2 regions of the Nonomuraea sp. K271 genome follow, and region 2 is predicted to be linked to the other one. Evidence: riboswitches for the same ligand, from Rfam matches in the RefSeq annotation. Region 2 holds a riboswitch; the other holds the start of a gene.

Region 1 (3,392 bases), on a different contig from region 2:
GCGCACCGTCGGCGCCCTGGCCCGCTTCGGCCTGCGCGCCCGGCACCTGCGCGCGGTCAAGGCGGCGGCCGAGCGAGAGTGCGGCCTGGTGGAGCAGACCGTCGCGCCGATACTCAAGCGCCGCGCCCCCGGCGCCATCGGCGAGGCCGACGAGGCGGCCAGGGAGCTTTCCTCGCTCCTGCTCGACCTGCACGCATCCCTTGTGCGCACGGGCGTCCGGTCCGTCCTGGGGCGTTGAGACCGCAGCGAGCTGGGAGGCGGGGGCACATTCCAGGCCCGCCGGGTGTTACGTTGAATTGCAGAAGCCAGTCAGCAGAAGCAACGACCAAATAGCTGTGCCGGGACACCGGTCAGGAATACGGAGCAGCCCGTGTTGCAGATGGAGGTTGTGGGCGTTCGGGTTGAAATGCCCACAAATCAGCCGATCGTCTTGCTGAAGGAGGCACACGGGGAGCGGTTCCTTCCTATATGGATTGGCATGACGGAAGCCACGGCCATCGCCCTGGCCCAGGCAGAGGAGCCTCCGCCGCGGCCGCTCACCCACGACCTCTTCCGAGACGTGCTGAGTGCTCTGGGCGTAGGCCTGCGGGCGGTCAACATCGTCGCTTTGCGTGACGGCATCTTCTTCGCCGACCTGGTGTTCTCCAACGGCGTGGAGGTGAGCGCGCGGCCGTCCGACTCGATCGCGCTCGCCCTGCGCACGGGGGCGCGCATCTTCGCCAGCGAAGAGGTCGTCCAGGAAGCCGGGGTGATCATCCCGGACGACCAGGAAGACGAGGTGGAGAAGTTCAGGGAGTTTCTTGACACGATCACTCCCGAGGACTTCGGCCGGGCGGGGTAGGTATTTCAGTGCATTTACGCTTCACGACGCGCCGAGCCGGATCGTTGACTGAGCATGGTCGCGGTCCTACGGTGCAAGTGAAACCCGTGGCTGCGCTTCACATACCCCCAGATCAGGCCACGGGATGAGAGAAAGCCGGAGGTCCGCGTGGCGGTCAGCAGCGGCGAGGGAAAGACGGCCGGCCAGGAAGATCCGGTGCGGCGCGAGAGCGCGCGGCAGCGTGCCGGGGAGCAGGGCCTGCTCTTCGACGAACAGCCCGCGGCGCTGCCGGGTGACATCGGATACCGCGGGCCGACGGCGTGCTCGGCGGCCGGCATCACCTATCGGCAGCTCGACTACTGGGCGCGCACGGGCCTGGTCGAGCCCACGATAAGAGCCGCGCAGGGCTCCGGCTCCCAGCGTCTCTACAGCTTCCGCGACATCCTGGTCCTCAAGGTCGTCAAGCGGCTCCTCGACACCGGGGTGTCGCTGCAGCAGATCCGCACGGCCGTGCAACACCTGCGTGACCGCGGGGTGGCCGACCTCGCACAGATCACGCTCATGAGCGACGGCGTCAGTGTTTACGAGTGCACCTCGGCCGACGAGGTGATCGACCTGCTCCAGGGCGGCCAGGGCGTGTTCGGCATCGCGCTCGGCCGGGTCTGGCGCGAGGTCGAGGGCTCCCTCGCGGAGCTGCCGGGGGAACGCGCGGCGGCCGAGGACACCGTCCCGGCCGACCACCCCGCTGACGAACTGGCCCGGCGCCGCCGTGCCCGCCGCACCCGGTGAGCACGGCTCCTGACATCCGTACGAACCGGGCGTAGTAACCTGAGGGCAGAAAGGCCGACGACCCCGTGCGGGAGAGTCCCCGGGCCCCTGGGCTCCGGGGCGCCGAAGGAGCAACCCTCCCCGGAATCTCTCAGGCATCCCGTACCGCTCGGGCGAGGCAACTCTGGAAAGCAGGCGCACCCGCCAGGCGCGCCTCACCGACGGTGCAAGCCCCACCGGGGGTGAAGCTCTCAGGTCGCGACCCCGCGCTTGTCCGGGGTCCGCGCTGACAGAGGGGGAGATCCGGCACACGCCCGCGCCCTGGCGCCGGTCTCCACAGCCTCGGGAGGCATCTCCATGACCGATCTGTCCGCTCCGCCGTTCTCGTCCCGGCACATCGGCCCCTCGGAGTCCGAGCAGCAGCGCATGCTCGAGGCCGTGGGCTTCGAGTCCGTGGCCGACCTGGTCGCGGTCGCCGTGCCCGAGTCCATCAGGGCGAAAGACCGGCTCACGCTGCCCGCCCCCGCAGGCGAGGCCGAGGCCATCGCCGAGCTGCGCGCCCTGGCCGATCGCAACCAGGTGGTCACCTCGATGATCGGGCTGGGCTACCACGACACGGTCACGCCCGCCGTCATCCGCCGTAACCTGCTGGAGAACCCGGGCTGGTACACCGCCTACACCCCCTACCAGCCGGAGATCTCGCAGGGCCGCCTCGAGGCGCTGCTCAACTTCCAGACCGTCGTCTCCGACCTCACCGGCCTGCCCGTCTCCGGCGCCTCGCTCCTCGACGAGGCCACCGCCGCGGCCGAGGCCATGACGCTGGCCCGCAGGGCGGGCAAGTCGAAGAGCGCCGTGTTCGTGGTCGACGCCGACGCGCTGCCCCAGACCAAGGCCGTGCTCGCCACCAGGGCCGAGCCGCTCGGCATCACGCTCGTCGAGCACTCCCTCCACGGCGAGCTGCCCGAGTGCTTCGGCGTGCTCGTACAGTACCCCGGCGCGTCGGGGCGGCTGCGCGACTTCCGCGCCGTGGCCGCCGCCGCGCACGAGGCGGGCGCCCTCGTCGTGGCCGCCGCCGACCTGCTGGCGCTGACGCTCGTGGCCGCACCCGGCGAGCTGGGCGCCGACATCGCCGTGGGCTCCTCGCAGAGGTTCGGGGTGCCCTTCGGGTTCGGCGGGCCGCACGCCGCCTACATGTCCGTACGCGAGGGCCTGCAGCGGCAGCTGCCCGGCCGTCTGGTCGGCGTGTCCGTCGACGCCGACGGCGACCCCGCCTACCGCCTGGCCCTGCAGACCCGTGAGCAGCACATCCGCCGCGAGAAGGCCACCAGCAACATCTGCACCGCGCAGGTCCTCCTGGCCGTCATCGCCGGCATGTACGCCGTCTACCACGGCCCGGAGGGCCTTCGCCGCATCGCCCGCCGGGTGCACCGCCACGCCGTCGCCCTGGCAGAAGGGCTGCGCGGGCAGGGCCTGGAGGTCGTGCACGCCGAGTTCTTCGACACCGTGCTCGTACGCGTGCCGGGGCGGGCGTCCGCCGTGGTCGCCGCCGCGGCCGAGCGGGGCGTCAACCTCTGGCAGGTGGACGCCGACCACGTCTCGGTCGCCTGCGACGAGAAGACCGGGGCCGCCGAGTTGGCCACGGTGCAGGCCGCCTTCGGGGTCACCACCCCCTGCACCGACGCCGAGGGCACCGCCGACGCGCTGCCCTCCTCGCTGCTGCGCGAGTCCGGCTACCTGACCCACCCGGTCTTCCACAGCCACCGCTCCGAGACCGCGATGCTGCGCTACCTGCGCAAGCTGCAGG
Region 2 (3,392 bases):
GTGCGCCCGAACGCCTTCTCGTTCTCCAGCATGATCCCGGACATCGACAGGCCGGTGTTCGTGCAGTGTTTGAGCAGCTCCTCGCCGGTCGTGAAGGGATAGGGCACGACGGTGTCGTCCGGCTTGATGCGGTCGGCGCCGGTGGCCTTCTCGTCCACGACGAAGCCGCCGCCGACCGAGAAGTAGACCTTCTCCCTGAGCCCCTCGCCCGCCGCGTCGTAGGCGGTGAAGCGCATGCCGTTCGGGTGCTCGGGCAGCGTGATCTTGCGTTCGAAGACGAGGTCCTGGCCGACGACGAACGGGATCTCGTGGCTGCCGTACAGCCGGACGGTGCCCGACTCGCGCATCTCGGCCAGACGGTCGTCGATGGTGTCGACGTCGACCAGTTCGGGCTTCTCCCCGGACAGGCCGAGCAGGACCGCCTTGTCGCTGCCGTGGCCCTTGCCGGTCAGGCCGAGCGAGCCGTACAGGATGGCCTCGACGCGGGCCACGCGCGGCAGCAGGCCGTCCTGGTGCAGCCCGCGGGCGAACTTGTGTGCGGCGGCCATCGGGCCTCCCGTGTGGGAGCTCGACGGGCCGATGCCGATCTTGAATAGGTCGAAGACGCTGATCGCCATTGATGATGCGCCCTTCATGAGTGCCGGGGCCCGGCCGCGAGCCCCGGCGTCGGCCGATGAGGCCTGGCAGGGTCAGGACTCGCCCGAGGTGAGCGCGGCGTACTCCTCGGCGGACAGCAGATCCTCGGGGTCGCCCTCCATGCGCACCCGGAACATCCAGCCCTCGCCGTACGGGTCGCTGTTGGCCAGGCTCGGGTCGTCCACGATGGCCTGGTTGACCTCGACGATCTCGCCGCCGACGGGCGTGTAGATCTCGCTGACCGACTTGGTCGACTCGACCTCGCCGACGGAGTCGCCCGGCTCGGCGATCGAACCGACCTCGGGGAGCTGCACGAAGACGACGTCACCAAGGGCGTCGGCGGCGTAGGCCGTGATGCCGACGGTCACGGTGAGGCCGTCCTCGACCCCGGAAACCCACTCGTGTTCCTTGGTGTAGCTCAGGTCGTCAGGGATGTTGCTCACTTGTTCCTCCTGTAAAAGGGCAGCTCGACCAGGTCCATGGGTTCATGGCTGCCCCGGATGTCCACAGCCAGGCCTGAGACGGCGCCGGTGTCCACGTAGGCCAGCGCGATGGGCTTGCCCAGGGTCTGGGAGGGAGCACCGCTGGTGACCTCGCCGACGACGGCGCCGTCCTTGGTGACCGGGTAGCCGTGGCGCGGCACCCGGCGGCCCCGGGCGACCAGACCGACGAGCCGGCGCCGCGGGTCGTCCTTGACCGCCTCCAGCGCCGACCGGCCGACGAAGTCTCCCGGCTTGTCGAATTTCACCACCCTGCCCAGCCCCGCGTCGAACGGGGTCAGCTCGGCACTCAGTTCGTTGCCGTACAGGGGCATGCCGGCTTCGAGCCTGAGGGTGTCGCGGCTGGACAGGCCGGCGGGCTTGAGCCCGTACGGCTCGCCCGCGGCCATGAGCGCGTGCCAGAGCGGCACCGCGTCCTGGTTGGCCACGAACAGCTCGAACCCGTCCTCGCCGGTGTAGCCGGTACGGGCGATGAGCGCCTGCCGCCCGTCGACCTGCCCCGGCAGGCCCGCGTAGTACTTGAGCCCGGCAAGGTCGGCGTCGGTGCGCGTGGCGAGGATCTCCTGGGCGCGGGGCCCCTGGACGGCGATCAGCGCGTACTGCGGCGAACGGTCGTCCACCACGGCGTCGAACGCCTTGCAACGGCTCTCCAGCTCGCCGGCGACCTTCTCGGCGTTCGAGGCGTTCGCGACGACCATGAACTCCTCGTCGGCGAGCCGGTAGACGATGAGGTCGTCCAGCACCCCGCCCCGCTCGTTGACGATCATGGTGTAGCGGGCTCGTCCCGGCGTCACGGCCGACAGGTGACCGACCAGCGCGTAGTCCAGCGCCTGTGCGGCCTGCGGCCCGGTCACGAAGATCTCGCCCATGTGCGAGAGGTCGAACAGTCCGGCGGCCTCACGGACGGCCCTGTGCTCCGCGGACTCGCTTCCGTACCGGAGTGGCATGAGCCACCCTGCGAAGTCGGTCAGCGTCGCGCCGAGGCTTTCGTGCACGTCTCGTAGCGGAGTAGGTCGGGACATTTATCGCACCTCAGGACAGGATTGGATGCCAGCATCCTCCCCCTCTGTCATCGATGCCTGAGAGCTTCGTCCGAGTTTTGCCGGACTTTCACCTTCGGCGAGGCCACGTGGGCCTGCTTTCCAGAGGTCACCTTCCGAGGAGACGTGCTCCCGGTCAGCCGTGCGGTCCTTTGCCTTGAGAGGTTTGCGGGGAGGGCTTGCTCCTTCAGGGACCCTGACCGGCTGTCAGGATGCTCTCCCGCACGGTTTGCTGGTGTGTCCCGCCAGCCTAGTAGTGATTTGGGGGTCTTGTCGCGTTCGCCCCTCAGCAGGCCGCGACCAGGGCTTCGAAGAGGGCGTGGTCCTCGGCCGCCTCCGGATGCCACTGCGCCGCCACGGTGAACGGCCCCGAGTCCAGTTCCACGCCCTCGACGGTGCCGTCGGCGGCCGTCGCGGTCACGGTGAGGCCCGGGGCCAGGCGGTCGACGGCCTGGTGGTGGTAGTGCGGCACCGTCACGGGCGCCGTGCCCAGCGCCTTGGCCAGGCGGGTGCCGGGGACGGCGGTGACGGGCAGGTGGCCGAATCGGCCGGGCGCGGGGGAGTGCTCCGTGTGGCCGACCACGTCGGGCAGGTGCTGGTGGAGGCTGCCGCCTAGGGCGACGTTGAGCACCTGGAGGCCCCGGCAGATGCCGAGGAAGGGCAGCTCGGCGTCGAGGGCCGTGGCCAACAGGGCGAACTCGGCCTGGTCACGAAATTTGCGGATATAGCCGGTACGTTCCTCCGGCGTCTCCCCGTACCTCGCCGGATCGATGTCGCCGCCCCCGGCCAGCACGAGCCCGTCCAGCCGGTCCACCACCCGCGCGGCCTCCCCGGCCGGCGGCAGCACGACCGGCTGCCCGCCGGCGCGGACGACCTGCTCCACGTACATGTACGGCAGCAGCGCGACCGGCATGTCCTGCCAGACCGTGAACGTCGCCGGCTCCACGTAACACGTGACCCCGATGACGGGACGTCGCACGATGAACCCCCCTAGAGCGGCGTGACATAGGCGCCGGAGATGCCGCCGTCCACCAGGAACTCGCTGCCCGTGATGAACGACGCGTCGTCGCTGGCCAGGAACGCCACCGCCGCCGCGATCTCCGACGCCTCCGCGAAGCGCCCGAGCGGGACGTGCACCAGCCGCCGCTGCGCCCGCTCGGGATCCTTCGCGAACAACTCCCGCAGCAGCGGCGTGTTCACGGGGCCGGGACACAGC

What was found. Region 2 has a riboswitch for glycine ahead of gcvT (glycine cleavage system aminomethyltransferase GcvT). Riboswitches for the same ligand answer to the same signal wherever they lie in the genome.
Region 1: linked by a shared signal. The riboswitch ahead of gcvP (aminomethyl-transferring glycine dehydrogenase) and the one ahead of gcvT (glycine cleavage system aminomethyltransferase GcvT) in region 2 are both predicted to bind glycine.

What each region holds. Positions count from the first base shown of each region.
Region 1 covers NZ_JAAAHR010000066.1:21,877-25,268, forward strand. The annotation lists gene ftsR (transcriptional regulator FtsR) at 1-238, shown strand, start outside; gene GUY59_RS22950 (bifunctional nuclease family protein) at 371-841, shown strand; gene GUY59_RS22955 (MerR family transcriptional regulator) at 989-1,609, shown strand; glycine riboswitch at 1,668-1,766, shown strand; gene gcvP (aminomethyl-transferring glycine dehydrogenase) at 1,946-3,392, shown strand, end outside.
Region 2 covers NZ_JAAAHR010000008.1:68,605-71,996, reverse strand. The annotation lists gene GUY59_RS04495 (L-serine ammonia-lyase) at 1-617, opposite strand, end outside; gene gcvH (glycine cleavage system protein GcvH) at 690-1,079, opposite strand; gene gcvT (glycine cleavage system aminomethyltransferase GcvT) at 1,076-2,158, opposite strand; glycine riboswitch at 2,193-2,292, opposite strand; glycine riboswitch at 2,312-2,409, opposite strand; gene GUY59_RS04480 (gamma-glutamyl-gamma-aminobutyrate hydrolase family protein) at 2,463-3,155, opposite strand; gene GUY59_RS04475 (3-oxoacyl-ACP reductase) at 3,167-3,392, opposite strand, start outside.